3 regions of the Pseudomonas sp. MAG733B genome follow, and region 3 is predicted to be linked to each of the others. Evidence: predicted binding sites of a transcription regulator. Region 3 holds the regulator's gene; each other region holds the start of a gene.
What was found. The regulator sigma-54, encoded in region 3, starts transcription at its own class of promoters, with help from an activator protein. The targets are predictions, from matches to a motif close to ANTGGCATNNANNTTGCTNT.
Positions count from the first base shown of each region.

Region 1: the regulator sigma-54 is predicted to act here: its motif matches at 2,757-2,776, upstream of glnA (glutamate--ammonia ligase).
Region 2: the regulator sigma-54 is predicted to act here: its motif matches at 1,530-1,549, upstream of nirB (nitrite reductase large subunit NirB).

Region 1 covers NZ_CP145732.1:863,221-868,808, forward strand. Annotated here, with positions in the region: gene V6Z53_RS04020 (DUF4124 domain-containing protein) at 1-583, opposite strand, end outside; gene V6Z53_RS04025 (DUF4124 domain-containing protein) at 580-1,089, opposite strand; gene glnA (glutamate--ammonia ligase) at 1,256-2,662, opposite strand; gene thiI (tRNA uracil 4-sulfurtransferase ThiI) at 2,991-4,445, shown strand; gene typA (translational GTPase TypA) at 4,584-5,588, shown strand, end outside.
Region 2 covers NZ_CP145732.1:3,076,531-3,082,118, forward strand. Annotated here, with positions in the region: gene V6Z53_RS14325 (SCO family protein) at 1-421, opposite strand, end outside; gene V6Z53_RS14330 (CstA-like transporter-associated (seleno)protein) at 663-863, shown strand; gene nirB (nitrite reductase large subunit NirB) at 1,760-4,321, shown strand; gene nirD (nitrite reductase small subunit NirD) at 4,321-4,698, shown strand; gene V6Z53_RS14345 (nuclear transport factor 2 family protein) at 4,822-5,253, opposite strand; gene V6Z53_RS14350 (methyl-accepting chemotaxis protein) at 5,474-5,588, shown strand, end outside.
Region 3 covers NZ_CP145732.1:1,476,308-1,481,895, reverse strand. Annotated here, with positions in the region: gene V6Z53_RS06660 (KpsF/GutQ family sugar-phosphate isomerase) at 189-1,163, shown strand; gene V6Z53_RS06655 (HAD family hydrolase) at 1,163-1,687, shown strand; gene lptC (LPS export ABC transporter periplasmic protein LptC) at 1,695-2,267, shown strand; gene lptA (lipopolysaccharide transport periplasmic protein LptA) at 2,254-2,802, shown strand; gene lptB (LPS export ABC transporter ATP-binding protein) at 2,802-3,527, shown strand; gene V6Z53_RS06635 (RNA polymerase factor sigma-54) at 3,708-5,201, shown strand; gene raiA (ribosome-associated translation inhibitor RaiA) at 5,276-5,584, shown strand.

The DNA of each region.
Region 1 (5,588 bases), 610 kb from region 3:
CGGCGGGTTTATCGCTGAGCGGGCATTCCGGCCGTTGGCCGTAGTCGTCGAGGGTGCAGGGTTTGACCTTGCGTTTTTGCGCGAGCGACATGCGTTGCATGTGGAATGGCTGATTGGCGGTGCGTTCGACGGTCCGGCCCTGTTCGTCGAGGATTTCCACTGACAGTTGATGAGTGCCTCGGTCGACGTTGCTCAGCGGAAATACCGGACTCGGTCCAGGGTCGGCGGTGGGTTGGCCATCAAGCAGCAATCGATAGCGATGGCCCCGTTGCAAGCCTGGCTCGCTGGTGACGCTGACGATGATTTCGCCGGCACTGCTGCGCACGGTGGCGTCAGGCTCCGGCACCAGAATGCGTAGCATGTCGTAGTGGAACAGTGGTTTTTTCTCGGCCTTCTTTGTGGCAATCGCCGCTGACGTACCTGGTGCGGCCATGCGATTGCCGGTTGCCAGCGGCACACGTTTGGCGTTGCCGGTATTGGGTTGATCGGTGAAAACCCGATTGCCCTGTGCATCAATGTAAGTAAAAACCTCCGCCGTTGCCGGCAGAGCGAACAGGCAAGCGATCAGCAGCCAACACTTCAAGGCTTGTGCACCCGTTGCACGGTAAAGGTCACGCTGGGGCTTTGCTGGACCACGGTTTCGCCGTCGATCACCTGCACGGCGAGGCTATGCATGCCGCGGTCGATGTTCACCAGTTGCAGGATCGGAACATTACTCGGCTGGCCATAGGGTCGTTCGTCCAGTACCAGTCTGAGCAGATGCGGCCCTTGAAGGCGCGGTTTGATCAACACGTTGACGGTGAAAGTGCCGTTGTTGGCGCGCAGGGCTTCGGTGGTGGGCAGGCCGGTCAGTTCCAGTACCTCGTAGGCGTTCTGGGGTTGTTCGTTGGTATTGGGTTGCGTGGGTGCTGCTGGAGGGGTTTGCGGCTCCACGCTGTTGAGCGGTGGCAGCTCGACCGTTTGGGCCTTCACGCCATCCGGCGGTTGATTGCTGTACGCGGTGTTGCCATCGGCGTCCGTGTACTTGTAGATCTGCGCTGCGGCAGGCAGGGCGATCAGCACCAGGATGAAGAGAAAAGCACGACCCATAAAATCAACCGCAAACGAAAGCATTGGGTTGCAGCATAGGTCAGGGGCGGCGGTTGGCCCAGCTTGTTCATGTTTGGGTACAGAAGATCTTTTGATTTGTGATCATAAAAAAGGCCTCCCGAAGGAGGCCTCTTTTTGTCACGCCGCTTGCGCTGGCGCTACCGGATCAGCAGCTGTAGTACAGCTCGTATTCCAGTGGGTGTACGAAGGTGCGTACCTTGATTTCTTCTTCGCTTTTCAGAGCGATGTAAGCGTCGATGAAGTCGTCGGAGAACACGCCGCCTTTGGTCAGGAACGCACGACCTTTGTCCAGCTCTTCCAGGGCTTCTTTCAGGCTGCCGCAAACTTGTGGGATCTCTTTCGCCTCTTCAGGCGGCAGGTCGTACAGGTTTTTGTCAGCTGCGTCGCCAGGGTGGATCTTGTTCTGGATGCCGTCCAGGCCAGCCATCAGCAGTGCAGCGAAGCCCAGGTACGGGTTGGCTGCTGGATCCGGGAAGCGGGCTTCGATACGGCGAGCGCGAGGGCTGGACACGTAAGGAATACGGATCGAAGCGGAACGGTTGCGAGCCGAGTAGGCCAGCATTACCGGAGCTTCGAAACCTGGGACCAGACGCTTGTAGGAGTTGGTCGACGGGTTGGTGAAGCCGTTCAGGGCCTTACCGTGCTTGATGATACCGCCGATGAAGTACAGAGCGGTGTCGGACAGGCCGGCATAGCCTTCGCCTGCGAAGGTGTTCTTGCCATCTTTGGCGATGGACAGGTGGACGTGCATGCCCGAACCGTTGTCGCCGTACAGAGGCTTAGGCATGAAGGTCGCGGTGCGGCCGTATGCATCAGCAACGTTGTGTACGCAGTACTTCAGGGTTTGAACTTCGTCGGCCTTGGCAACCAGGGTGTTGAACTTCACGCCGATTTCGTTCTGGCCGGCAGTTGCCACTTCGTGGTGGTGAACTTCGATGACCAGGCCCATTTCTTCCATGGCGTTGCACATGGAGGTACGGATTTCGTGGTCGTGGTCGAACGGAGGAACCGGGAAGTAGCCGCCTTTGACGCCTGGACGGTGGCCTTTGTTGCCGCCTTCCACGTCCTGGTCGGACATCCACGAACCTTGTTCGGAGAAGATCTTGAACATCGAACCGGAGATGTCGGACTTGAACTTCACTTCGTCGAAGATGAAGAATTCTGGCTCTGGACCTACGAATACGGTGTCACCGATACCGGTCGACTTCAGGTATTCCTCGGCACGCTTGGCGATCGCACGTGGGTCGCGGTCGTAGCCTTGCATGGTCGAAGGCTCGATCACGTCGCAGACCAGGATCAGGGTCGGCTCTTCGGTGAAGGGGTCGAGAACGGCAGTGCTGTCGTCCGGCATCAGGATCATGTCGGAAGCTTCAATGCCTTTCCAGCCAGCGATGGAGGAACCGTCGAACATTTTGCCTTCTTCGAAGAAAGCGTCATCCAGCGCGTCGCGAGCCGGCATGGTCACGTGGTGCTGAGTGCCTTTGGTGTCCGTGAAGCGCAGATCAATCCACTTGACGTCATGATCTTTGATGAGTTGAACCGACTTCGACATACTGTCCTCCGGGTGGATTAGGGCTGGTAGTGGATGCCCTTAAATGTTTGTGATGCCGGCGCGAATACTCTGCCAAGGCAACCTGCCTCACAAGGGAGCAAATTGCATGCCAGTGCCCCACCATGGGTTTTTTGCCCCAAATTCACGCTAATAAAGGTGCAAAGCGCCTTAAAGCGGAAAATCTCGCCCTACAATGTGGCGTTAAAATCTGAAAATGACCTGTTTTGGTGCGTGCAAAACCTTCTGCACATTAACTGGTTAAACCTTGAGCAATTTCCGCTATAATCCGCGCGCCCCTTTTTCGGCAGGCCCTGCGCGCGCTGTTTCCATGAAATTAATCGTAAAAGTCTTCCCCGAGATCACCATCAAGAGCCGCCCGGTACGGATGCGTTTCATCCGCCAATTGGCCAAGAACATCCGTGCCGTGCTCCGCGATCTGGACCCGGCTGTGGTGGTGAATGGCGTGTGGGACAACCTCGAGCTGGAAACCCGCGTCAGTGATCCCAAGGCCCTGAAGGAGATGGGCGAGCGCCTGAGCTGCATGCCGGGCATCGCGCACTTCCTGCAAATCGACGAATACCCGCTGGGCGATTTCGACGACATCGTTGCAAAGTGCAAGCAGCACTACGGCGATGCGCTGGCCGGGAAGATTTTCTCGGTGCGTTGCAAACGCGCCGGCAAGCACCCATTTAGCTCCATCGATATCGAAAAATATGTCGGCAGCCAGTTGCGCCGTCAGTGCGGTGCCGCCGGGATCGACCTGAAAAAGCCGGAAATCGAAGTCCGCATCGAAGTTCGCGACCAACGGTTGTTCGTGATCCACAGCCAACACAACGGCATCGGCGGTTATCCGTTGGGTGCGCTGGAGCAGACGCTGGTGCTGATGTCCGGTGGTTTCGACTCCACCGTGGCGGCCTACCAGATCATGCGCCGCGGCCTGATGGCACACTTCTGCTTCTTTAATCTGGGCGGACGAGCCCACGAACTGGGCGTCATGGAAGTCGCGCATTTCATCTGGAAGAAGTACGGCAGCTCCCAACGCGTGTTATTTGTCAGTGTGCCGTTTGAGGAAGTGCTGGGAGAAATTCTCGGTAAAGTCGATAACAGTCATATGGGCGTAGTTTTGAAGCGTATGATGTTGCGCGCTTCCTCGCAGATTGCCGATCGACTGCAGATTGAAGCGCTGGTCACCGGTGAAGCGATCTCCCAGGTTTCGAGCCAGACACTGCCAAATCTGAGCGTGATCGACTGCGTGACCGACAAACTGGTCTTGCGTCCGCTCATCGCCAGCCACAAGCAGGACATCATCGACCTGGCCAACGAGATCGGTACCGCCGATTTCGCCAAGCACATGCCGGAATACTGCGGGGTCATCTCGGTTAATCCTAAGACCGCAGCCAAGCGCCATCGCGTCGAGCATGAAGAGAAAGAATTCGATATGGCGGTACTCGAGCGTGCGCTCGAAAACGCCAAACTGGTGCCGATCGATCGCGTGATCGACGAATTGGGCCAGGACGTTCAGATTGAAGAAGTCAGCGACGCGCTGGCCGGTCAGATCGTGATCGACATCCGCCACCCGGATGCCGCCGAGGATGACCCGCTGGAACTCGCTGGTATCGAGGTACAAACGATGCCGTTTTATGCACTGAACGCTCGTTTCAAGGAACTGGACCCTACTCGCCAGTACCTGCTGTATTGCGACAAAGGCGTGATGAGTCGCCTGCATGCCCACCATTTGCTCAGTGAGGGGCATGCCAATGTGCGCGTTTATCGACCGAGCTAAGAGCCCGGGGCTGTATGCCTGTGGCCTGCGTCACCGGCCCCCCGACTCTGCCGTCAAGCTGTAACGGCAAGGCCTGACTCTACTGTAATCGCTGCCAAGACTTGTCAGCACACCGAATCCTCTGATCGAGATACACAAGTGATCGAAAATCTACGCAACATCGCCATCATTGCTCACGTTGACCATGGTAAAACCACCCTGGTAGACAAACTCTTGCGTCAATCCGGCACCCTGGAGCGCAACGAGCTCAACGACGAGCGCGTGATGGACTCCAACGACCAGGAGAAAGAGCGCGGTATTACCATTCTGGCGAAAAACACCGCCATCAACTGGAACGGCTACCACATCAACATCGTGGATACCCCGGGCCACGCCGACTTCGGCGGCGAAGTTGAACGCGTAATGTCGATGGTCGACTCCGTTCTGCTGCTGGTTGACGCCCAAGACGGCCCTATGCCGCAAACCCGTTTCGTGACCAAGAAGGCATTCGAAGCCGGCCTGCGTCCAATCGTGGTCATCAACAAGGTTGACCGTCCAGGCGCGCGTCCGGACTGGGTTCTGGATCAGATCTTCGACCTGTTCGACAACCTGGGTGCTACCGAAGAACAGCTGGACTTCAAAGTGGTTTACGCCTCTGCCCTGAACGGTATTGCTGGTCTTGACCACACCGCCATGGCTGAAGACATGACCCCGCTGTACCAGTCGATCATCGACGACGTACCAGCACCGAAAGTTGACCGTGACGGCCCGTTCCAGATGCAAATCTCGGCACTGGACTACAACAGCTTCCTGGGTGTCATCGGCGTTGGCCGTATTGCTCGTGGTCGCATCAAGCCAAACACTCCGGTTGTCGCTATCGACGCCGATGGCAAGAAGCGTACCGGCCGTATCCTGAAGCTGATGGGTCACCACGGTCTGCACCGCATCGACGTTGAAGAAGCAGCTGCGGGCGACATCGTCTGCATCAGCGGCTTCGACCAGCTGTTCATCTCCGACACTCTGTGCGATCCACTGAACGTCGAAGCGATGAAGCCGCTGACCGTTGACGAACCTACCGTATCGATGACCTTCCAGGTTAACGACTCGCCGTTCTGCGGCCGTGAAGGCAAGTTCGTCACCAGCCGTAACATCAAGGAACGTCTG
Region 2 (5,588 bases), 1.6 Mb from region 3:
CGGTTTCTTCCAGCGTGCCGTACAGCGCCTCGAAACTCGGGTCGAAGGCCTTGACGTATTTGTCGAGCAACTCGGGCGTATCGCGCTCGGGGTCGAGGGTGATGAAGATCACCTGCAGGCGCTCGCCATCGCGGCCCATCAGTTTTTTCGCCTGGGCAGCGCGGGCCAGCGTGGTCGGGCAGACGGCCGGGCACTGGGTGAAACCGAAGAAGATCATCGGCATCAGGCCCTGATAGCTGCCCAGCATCCGGGTTTCGCCCTCGGTATCCTTGAGCTTGAAGGAACGGCCCAGGATCTTGTCGCTCAGGTCCTTGCCGTACTTGAACGACAGCTTGCTGCTGTCATCGCAGCCGGCGAGCAGGCCAAGGCTCAGCAAGCCCATGCCTTGCAGGACCGTGCGACGGGAATACAACGTACTCATGAAAAAAAGCATCCTGTGTAGCGACAGATGGAACACAGTGCCTGACTGATCAGACGAAAAAAAGCGCAGGGATGTTAACAAACTGTTGCCCGTTAGCGCTTAATCGATGGCCGACCGGTCATGCGCCAAAAGGTCGCGGGTGCCGTGATACATGAACATACAAAGCGCCCGCGCGCCGACACATTGCAGATACATCCGTGGTGTTACATCGCGTGGTCGAAACCTCATTGAGAGCACCGCCATGTTCCGCAAATTGCAGCAAGCCGCCCGATTCTTCAGCCAGAGCGCGCGTTTGATGGTGGGCGTTCCGGATTACGACAACTACGTCGCGCAAATGGCCATCAACCAGCCGGGCGAGCCGGTGATGAGCTATGAGGCGTTTTTTCGCGAGCGCCAGGAAGCGCGGTTTGGGCGTGGGAAATGTAATACGCGGTGTTGCTGAACTGAACAGACACAACTAACACCAAAAAACCTGTGGCGAGGGAGCTTGCTCCCGCTGGACTGCGCAGCAGGCCTTCTTTTGGGGCTGCTGCGCAACCCAGCGGGAGCAAGCTCCCTCGCCACACTGGATTGTGTCTACTCAGGTGGATCAATCTGATCCAGCACCCGATTCGCCTGGGTGGCGGCTATTCGCAGGTTAGTAGACCAGGGAGTAACAACAATTTACCGGCGCGCCGAAGCGCCCTGCGCACAGCCATCATCAAAGTAAGGTAGTGAACTACCTGACTGACAGAGCTTATGCATCTTGCTGAAAACACCACGGGCTACTAAACCCGATCACTGATGGCAGTGACACGAATCAAGTTACCGACGGGCTCCCAAGCGCACAAGCCGGCGGATGCTGGCGTACCCATAGGCAACGGCGCAAGGTCCTGTAGCTTTCAAGACATAACCTACAACCCTTTTAAACAAGCCCCGCAAAACCCGTGTAGGACCCGAGCAAGCTCGGGTCCTACAGGTTTTGCGCGCACTTTTAGCGCGATGGCTGGCAGCGTGCACCAGGGCGAAGCGGTTTCCTGATCCATTCCCGCCTGCGACATCTACCGCTGACTTCGCCAGAAGCGTTGCCGACAAGGCTCAGCACGCATGTTTCCAGTTCCTGCGCTCGACTGGCACAAACACTGCATTCACCCTCTCAGCGCCATCTGAAAAAGATGGACCGCCCACTCGGTCAACGACGATCGATCAACCGCACAGGTCGTGGGCACTACCGGTGGATCAGGCATGGCCGTCTGGTTTCAACACCGCAAAAGAACAGGCAAAGACGCCTGGAACCGCAAGGTTTCAGGCGTTTTTTTTTGCTTTTTGAACCGTGATGGGCTTTGGGCAGGGTCGTTTATGAATTCCAATGTAGCCACATTGAACAAGCATCAAACGCTGATCGTGATCGGCAATGGCATGGTCGGGCATCATTGTGTCGAGCAGTTGATCGAGCGCGGCGCCCTTGACCGCTATCGGTTGCACGTTTTCAGCGAAGAGCCGATGCGCGCTTACGACCGTGTGCATTTGTCCGAGTATTTTTCCGGTCGCGATGCCGAGTCGCTGGCACTGAGTGACGCGTCGCTGTACCAGACGCCGGGTGTCACGCTGCATCTCGGCGTGCCGGTGCTGGAGATTGACCGCGAGCGTCGCCAGGTGATCACCTCGCAAGGTTGCTTCACCTACGACAAACTGGTGCTGGCCACCGGTTCCTACCCGTTTGTACCGCCGATCGAAGGCGCCGAAGGCGATTCACGGCTGGTGTACCGCACCCTCGAAGACCTTGATGCGATCGGTGGCGCAGCGGCCAATGCCAAGCGCGGTGTGGTGGTCGGCGGTGGCCTGCTCGGTCTCGAAGCGGCCAATGCCCTGAAAAGCCTGGGCCTTGAAGCGCACGTAGTGGAATTCGCGCCGCGTCTGATGCCGGTGCAGCTCGATGACCTCGGTGGGTTGGCGCTCAAGGCGCAGATCGAGCGGTTGGGCGTCGGTGTGCATCTGTCCCGCGCTACGCAATCGATCAGCGCCGGTGAGCAATTCCGCTATCGGATGAATTTCGCCAACGACGAATTCCTCGAAACCGACCTGATCGTGTTTTCCGCCGGTATCCGCGCGCAAGACGCGCTGGGCCGACAATGCGCGCTGGAGATCGGCCCGCGCGGTGGCGTGGTGATCGACGACACCTGCCTGAGCTGCGACCCGAACATCTACGCCATCGGCGAATGCGCCTCGTGGAACGGCAGCCTGTTCGGCCTGGTCGCTCCGGGTTACCAAATGGCGCGCAGTGTCGCAGCACGTTTGTGCGATGACGCCGCCGAGCCGTTCCAGGGCGCCGACATGTCGACCAAGCTAAAGCTGCTGGGTGTCGACGTCGGCTCCATCGGCGATGCCCACGCCAACACGCCGGGCGCGCGCAGCTATCAGTTCATCGACGAAACCACCGCCAGCTATCGGCGTCTGGTGGTCGACGCCAGCGGCAAGCACGTGCTCGGCGCGGTGCTGATCGGCGACAACAGCTATTACGACACGCTGCTGCAATACATGCAGAACGCGATTGCCTTGCCGTCGGAACCGGCCGCACTGATCCTGCCGTCATCCGAAGGCGCGCCGACCCTCGGCCCTGGCGCCTTGCCGGAAACCGCCACGGTCTGCTCCTGCCACAACGTGACCAAGGGCGCGATTTGCTCGGCCATCGACGGCGGCTGCACCGACCTCGGCCTGCTCAAATCGCAGACCAAGGCCTGCACCGGTTGCGGCGGTTGCGCCGGGTTGCTCAAGCAAGTCTTTGAGCATGAGTTGATTGCCCGTGGGGTCAGCGTCGACAAGAGCCTGTGCGAACACTTCGCCTACACCCGTCAGGAACTGTATGCGCTGGTGCGAGTGGAAGGGGTGATCACCTTCGAAGAACTGCTGGCCAAACATGGTCGCGGCCACACCGGTTGCGATGTGTGCAAACCAGCGGTGGGCTCGATCCTCGCGTCGTGCTGGAACCAGCCGATCATGGACCCGTCGCTGGTGCCGTTGCAGGACACCAACGACACGTTCATGGCCAACATGCAGAAAAACGGCACTTATTCGGTGGTGCCACGCATTCCCGGTGGCGAGATCACCGCCGACAAATTGATCGCCATCGGCGTGGTGGCGAAGAAATACGACCTCTACACCAAAATCACCGGCGGCCAGCGCATCGACCTGTTCGGCGCGCAGTTGCATGAGTTGCCGGACATCTGGGCCGAGTTGATCGAGGCCGGTTTCGAAACCGGGCATGCCTACGGCAAATCGACCCGCACGGTGAAATCCTGCGTCGGCAGCACCTGGTGCCGTTATGGCGTGCAGGACAGCGTGCAAATGGCCCTGACCATCGAGGACCGCTACAAGGGCCTGCGCTCGCCGCACAAGCTCAAGTTCGCGGTGTCCGGTTGCACCCGTGAATGCGCCGAAGCGCAAAGCAAAGACGTCGGCGTGATCGCCACCGAGAAGGGCTGGAACCTGTACATCGCCGGCAACGGCGGCATGCGCCCGCGCCACGCCGAACTGTTCGCCACCGATCTGGATGACGCGACGCTGATCCGCTACATCGACCGCTTCCTGATGTTCTATATCCGCACCGCCGACAAGTTGCAGCGCACCTCGGTCTGGCGCGAAAGCCTGGAAGGCGGCCTGGACTACCTCAAGGACGTGATCATTCACGACAGCCTGGGCCTGGGTGCCGAACTCGAATCGCAGATGCAACTGGTGGTCAACCGCTACGAATGCGAGTGGGCCAACGCTCTCAAAGACCCGGAAAAACTCAAGCGCTTCCGCACCTTCGTCAACGATAAACGCCCGGACCCGGACATCCATTTTGTCCAGGAACGCGGGCAACGACGTCCGATCATGGCCGCCGAACTCAACCTTATCCCTGTCACCGAGGAGAGTGTCTGATGAATCAGTCCAATACCCAACGCGCTGCACCTTTGGAAAATATCGACGTCTGGCAATCGGTGTGCAGCCAGCAGGATCTGGTGAACGATTCCGGTGTGGTGGTGTGGCTGGACGGCGCGCAGATGGCGCTGTTCTACCTGCCGAATGTTCAGGGCAAGACGCTGTACGCCATCGACAACCACGACCCGCAATCCGGGGCCAATGTCATCGGCCGCGGCCTGGTCGGCAATATCAAAGGTGATTTGGTGGTGGCGTCGCCGATCTACAAACAGCATTTTCGGCTGGAGGACGGCAGTTGCCTGGAGTACCCGCAGCAGCGGTTGCGGGTTTGGCCGGTGCGGTTGAATGACGGCAGGGTGGAAGTCGGTACGGCCTGACGAAAATTGCAAGTGCGATGAGTGAACTGTGGCGAGGGAGCTTGCTCCCGCTGGACTGCGCAGCAGGCCTTTTTTTGGGGCCGCTTCGCTGCCCAGCGGGAGCAAGCTCCCTCGCCACAAAGGTCAGAATTTAAAGGCTTGTCGTCCTACCAGTAACCATTTCCCATCCTGTTTCTGCCAGATCTGGAAGTTCTCGATCTCGGTGGGAACCACTTCCGTACCCTTAAGCGCCTGAGCCGAGAAGTGATGGCGGACCAGCGCGACATCGCCGGAAACGGTGATGGTCTGGTTCTGCATCTCAAGGGTCTTGAACGCGCTTTTGCCGGTTTCGATGTCGGCGATGAATTCCTTCTTGTTCTGGATCTTGCCGCTGGAATGCCCGTAGGTCAGGTTATCGGCGGTCAAGGTCTGAAGCTGCGTGATGTTCTTGTGCAGCATGGCGTCGGTCAGGTGATCGACGGCTTGCGCAACATCTTTGTCAGGCGAAGAAGAGGCGGCGGCGACGTAACCGCTGAACAGGCAGAGAAAACCAATCAGCACTTTGACTTTTTTCATGGGTGTTTCCTTGTTGTTGTAGGTTGTCGTACAACCTAGCAGATTTCTCCTGTAACGGAAGACGCAGAGCAGTGGATTGATGGCGGGCGGCAGCTACCGCAGGTCGTAAAAATCGCAATACATGGGCACAGGCTTTCAATAAGTACGCGGATCAGTCGATAACCTTTTCAGCAATCAGACTTTAGTCGACCGACGAACGTAAGAAGAGAGGAACCACAGAGTGTCCATAAAACTGCGTTTACTGTTGTTGATCGGCACAGGCGTGCTCACTGCCTTGATCATGGGGCTGGTCAGTTACCTGGGTAATGGCCAGATGGCGCAAGCGGTGCAGGACA
Region 3 (5,588 bases):
AACTATATCACTGCAAACACCGTGCGCCCAAGGCCATTGCCGGCCCAAGTTGAGCGATATGACCGGCAAAAAGCTTCATTTAGAGGGATTAGGTAACAAGGAATGACAATGCACGACGAACTTGCGTGAGGGTTTCGATCATAACCGCTATAATCGCCGCCTTTTCATCAGGCTAAACGATTTCTGACATGAGCCAATCCAGCGACCTGATTCAATCTGCCCAACGCACCATCCGCCTCGAAGTGGAAGCCGTACAAGGCTTGCTGCCGCATATCGACGCAGATTTTGTACGCGCTTGCGAGATGATTCTGGCCAGCAAAGGCCGCGTTGTCGTGGTCGGCATGGGCAAGTCGGGGCACATCGGCAGCAAGATTGCCGCCACCCTGGCCAGCACCGGCACCACGGCATTTTTCGTTCACCCAGCTGAAGCCAGCCACGGTGACATGGGCATGATCACCCGCGATGACATCATCCTGGCGCTGTCGAACTCCGGCTCCACCAATGAAATCATCACCCTGCTGCCATTGATCAAGCGCCTGGGCATCCAGTTGATCAGCGTGACCGGGAACCCTGATTCGCCGCTGGCCAAGGCCGCCGAGGTTAACCTCAACGTTCACGTCGAGCATGAAGCCTGTCCGCTGAACCTGGCGCCTACCTCTTCGACTACCGCTGCGCTGGTCATGGGCGACGCCCTGGCTGTCGCACTGCTGGAAGCGCGCGGCTTCACCGCCGAAGACTTCGCCTTTTCCCACCCGGGTGGCGCATTGGGCCGACGCCTTCTGCTGAAAGTGGAAAACGTCATGCACGCCGGGCAAGAGTTGCCGCAGGTTCAACGTGGCACCCTGCTCAAGGATGCGCTGATGGAAATGACCCGCAAGGGCTTGGGCATGACCGTCATCCTGGAAGCCGACGGCAAGCTCGCCGGGATTTTCACTGACGGCGATTTGCGCCGCACGCTGGATCGCACCATCGATATCCACAGCGTCACCATCGATCAGGTCATGACCGCCCACGGCAAGACCGCCCGCGCCGAGATGCTCGCCGCCGAGGCCCTGAAAATCATGGAAGACCATAAAATCAATGCGCTGGTCGTGGTCGACGGCGAAGACCGTCCGGTCGGCGCCTTGAACATGCACGACTTGCTGCGTGCGGGGGTAATGTAATGAGCACGGACCTGCTGCAACGCGGCCAACAGATCAAACTGGCGGTTTTCGACGTCGACGGCGTCCTCACCGACGGACGCCTGTACTTCCTCGAAGACGGCAGTGAATTCAAGACCTTCAACACCCTCGACGGCCAGGGCATCAAGATGCTGATGGCCGCCGGCGTGCAGACCGCTATCATTAGCGGCCGCAAGACCCCGGTGGTCGAGCGACGGGCGAAGAACCTCGGCATTCCGCACCTGTATCAGGGGCGCGAAGACAAACTGGTGGTGCTCGACGAGCTTCTTGGCCAGCTCAACCTAAGCTATGAACAGGTCGCCTACCTTGGTGACGACCTGCCGGACCTGCCGGTGATTCGCCGCGTAGGCCTGGGCATGGCAGTGGCCAACGCCGCCAGTTTCGTGCGTGAACACGCTCACGGTGTCACCCAGGCCCGTGGCGGCGAAGGTGCCGCCCGCGAATTCTGCGAATTGATCCTGCGCGCCCAGGGCCGCCTCGATGCGGCCAACGCCGCGTACCTGTGAGCCAAACATGCTGAGCAAAAAGATTCGCAACATCCTGATGTTCGGTTGCATCGCGGCGATTTTCGCCGCGGTCGGCTACTGGAACATCAGCCCGGAACGCTTTCTCGACAAGCCGGTTGTGCAAGTCGACAACAGCGAGATCGACTATTACGCCACCAACGCCCACAGCGTGCAGTACCTGCCGGATGGCAGGCTGCAGTACGAAATGACGTCGGACAAGGTCGAACACCTGAAAGCCTCCGAGGTGACCCTGCTGACCAATCCCGACCTGAACATGTTCCGCGGCACCGAGTTCCCGTGGCACGTCCAGAGCGAAAAAGGTGAGGTCAACCCTGATGGCACCGAAGTCGAACTGATCGACTCGGTTCGCATCACGCGTTTCGACGAGAAAAACCGCAGAACCCTGATCACCACCACCCGCATGACAGTGTTCCCGCAACAGCAATATGCGCAGACCGAGCGAGACGTTAGAATCGACGGCGCTGGCGGTGTTTCGACTGGCAAGGGAATGAAAGCGTATTTGAAAGAAAGCAGGATACACCTGCTATCGAACGTAAGAGGACAGTATGAGGCTCGTTAAAACCCTCCCTATTTTGCTCAGTCTGGGCGCAGCACTGGGAAGCGTGAGCGCCTGGGCCCTGCCGGACGATCAACAACAGCCAATCCGCATTCAGGCCGACGATGCCCAACTGGACGACAAGAATGGCGTTGCCACCTACACGGGCGATGTGATCATCACCCAAGGCTCGATGAAGGTCACCGGCAATAAAGTGACCATGACCCGCGCCCCGAGTGGCGACATCGACGTGGTGACCTCGGTCGGCAACCTGGCCTACTTCGAGCAACTGCAAACGGCGGGCGACACCAAGCCGGTTCAGGGTTGGGGTGTGACAATCCAGTACCACGCCACGCAAAACCGCGTTGTGCTGATCGACAAGGCCAAAGTCATCGACAAGGACAACAACGTCACCCAAGGCGAGAAAATCGTCTACGACACCGAGAAGAAGCTGGCGAGCGCCGGTCGCGCCACAGGCAGCAAAGTGACCGAGGCACGTCCGCGTATTGACATGGTCATTCAGCCGAAAAAGAAAACCGACGAGCAAAAGGCCCAGTAATGGCAACTCTGAAAGCTCAGCATCTGGCCAAGAGCTACAAGAGCCGCCAGGTCGTGCGCGATGTCAGCCTGTCGATCGACAGCGGTCAGATCGTCGGCCTGCTTGGCCCCAACGGCGCCGGCAAGACAACCTGCTTCTACATGATCGTCGGCCTGGTGCAGGCTGATCAGGGCCGCGTGCTGATCGACGACCTGGACGTCAGCCACCAGCCCATGCACGGCCGTGCGAAGGCAGGTATCGGCTATCTGCCGCAAGAAGCGTCGATCTTCCGCAAACTTTCGGTTGCCGACAACATCATGGCGATCCTCGAGACCCGCAAGGAACTCGACAAGGCCGGCCGTCGCAAGGAGCTGGAGAGCCTGCTGCAGGAGTTCCACATCAGCCACATCCGCGACAACCTCGGGATGAGCCTGTCCGGTGGTGAACGCCGCCGCGTGGAGATCGCCCGGGCACTGGCCACCAACCCGAAATTCATCCTGCTCGACGAACCTTTCGCCGGCGTGGACCCGATTTCGGTGGGCGACATCAAACAGATCATCCATCACCTCAAGGCCAAAGGCATTGGCGTGCTGATCACCGACCACAACGTTCGTGAAACCCTGGATATCTGCGAAACCGCCTACATCGTCAACGATGGCCAGCTGATTGCAGAAGGTGACGCGGAAACCATCCTGGCCAACGACTTGGTCAAGGAAGTCTACCTGGGTCATGAGTTCCGCCTGTAAGGGCTTGCCTGGCTAGTCGACCGAGCGCTTGTCTCGATAAAAAATCAAGATCTTTTTATTGTTACAGCGCTCTAGGCAAACACTGCAATTTCGGGCATATAATTTGCTTATGTTTGGCGCCTCGGCGCCCTGTAGTGGATGGCGCATGTGCGCCGGCGAATAAGGTGTTAAGCCCCTGCCATGAAACCATCGCTAGTCTTGAGAATGGGCCAGCAGCTGACGATGACACCGCAGCTGCAACAGGCCATCCGCCTGCTCCAATTGTCGACCCTGGATCTGCAACAGGAAATCCAGGAGGCCCTGGAGTCCAATCCGATGCTCGAACGCCAGGAAGAAGGCGACGACTTCGATAACACCGACCCCTTGGCCGACAACGCAGAACAGAAGCCCAACACTGACATTCAGGAACCCTCCTACCAGGAAACCGCGCCGACGGTTGATAACCTCGAAGAAGGCGACTGGAACGAACGCATTCCCAACGAACTTCCCGTCGATACCGCCTGGGAAGACGTCTACCAGACCAGTGCCAGCAGCCTGCCGAGCAATGATGATGACGAGTGGGATTTCACCACCCGCACGTCCGCCGGCGAAAGCCTGCAAAGCCACTTGCTGTGGCAACTGAACCTGGCACCGATGTCCGACACCGATCGCCTGATCGCCGTCACCCTGATCGACTGCATCAACAATCAGGGCTATCTGGACGAAACGCTCGAGGAAATCCTCGAAGCCTTCGATCCGGAACTGGACATCGAGCTGGACGAAATCGAAGCCGTCCTGCACCGCATCCAGCAATTCGAACCTGCCGGCATCGGCGCCCGCAACCTGGGCGAATGCCTGCTGCTGCAATTGCGTCAGCTGCCAGCCAAAACGCCGTGGCTGGCCGAAGCCAAGCGCTTGGTCACCGACTACATCGACCTGCTCGGCAGTCGCGACTACAGCCAGTTGATGCGTCGCATGAAGCTCAAGGAAGATGAGCTGCGCCAGGTAATCGAACTGGTCCAGAGCCTCAACCCGCGTCCGGGTTCGCAAATCGAATCCACCGAGGCCGAGTACGTTGTCCCCGACGTGATCGTACGCAAGGACAACGAGCGCTGGCTGGTCGAGCTCAACCAGGAGTCGGTGCCACGGCTGCGGGTCAATGCCCAGTACGCCGGCTTCGTGCGCCGCGCCGACACCAGCGCCGACAACACCTTCATGCGCAATCAGTTGCAGGAAGCCCGCTGGTTCATCAAGAGCCTGCAAAGCCGCAACGAAACCCTGATGAAAGTGGCCACCCAGATCGTCGAGCATCAGCGCGGCTTCCTGGAGTATGGCGATGAAGCGATGAAACCGCTGGTCCTGCATGACATCGCTGAAGCGGTTGGCATGCACGAATCGACAATTTCCCGGGTGACCACGCAAAAATTCATGCATACCCCTCGGGGCATATATGAGCTGAAATACTTTTTCTCCAGCCACGTCAGCACCTCCGAAGGCGGTGAATGCTCGTCCACGGCGATCCGCGCGATCATCAAAAAACTGGTTGCCGCTGAAAATCAGAAAAAGCCGTTGAGTGACAGCAAGATCGCTGGTTTACTGGAGGCACAAGGCATTCAGGTGGCTCGCCGCACCGTCGCCAAGTACCGCGAATCCCTCGGGATCGCGCCTTCGAGCGAACGCAAGCGGTTGATGTAGAGCCACGCCACAGCGTTCCAGTGGCAGATCATCTGGTCTGCCGCTTTATGCACTGGCAACGAAGGAGAAGCTGTATGCAAGTCAACATCAGTGGACACCAACTGGAAGTGACCGAACCTCTTCGCACTTACATCGGCGAAAAACTCGAACGATTAGAGAGGCATTTCGACAAGATCACCAACGTGCAGGTCACGATGACGGTCGAAAAGCTCAAGCAGAAAATCGAAGCCACGCTGCATATTCCCGGCAATGAAGTGGTCGCCAACGCGGAACATACCGATATGTACGCGGCGATCGACGCACTGACCGACAAGCTGGATAAACAACTCAAAAAGCATAAGGAAAAGACCCAGAGCCTCCTCCAGGGCGCTACCGGTCGTTAACACT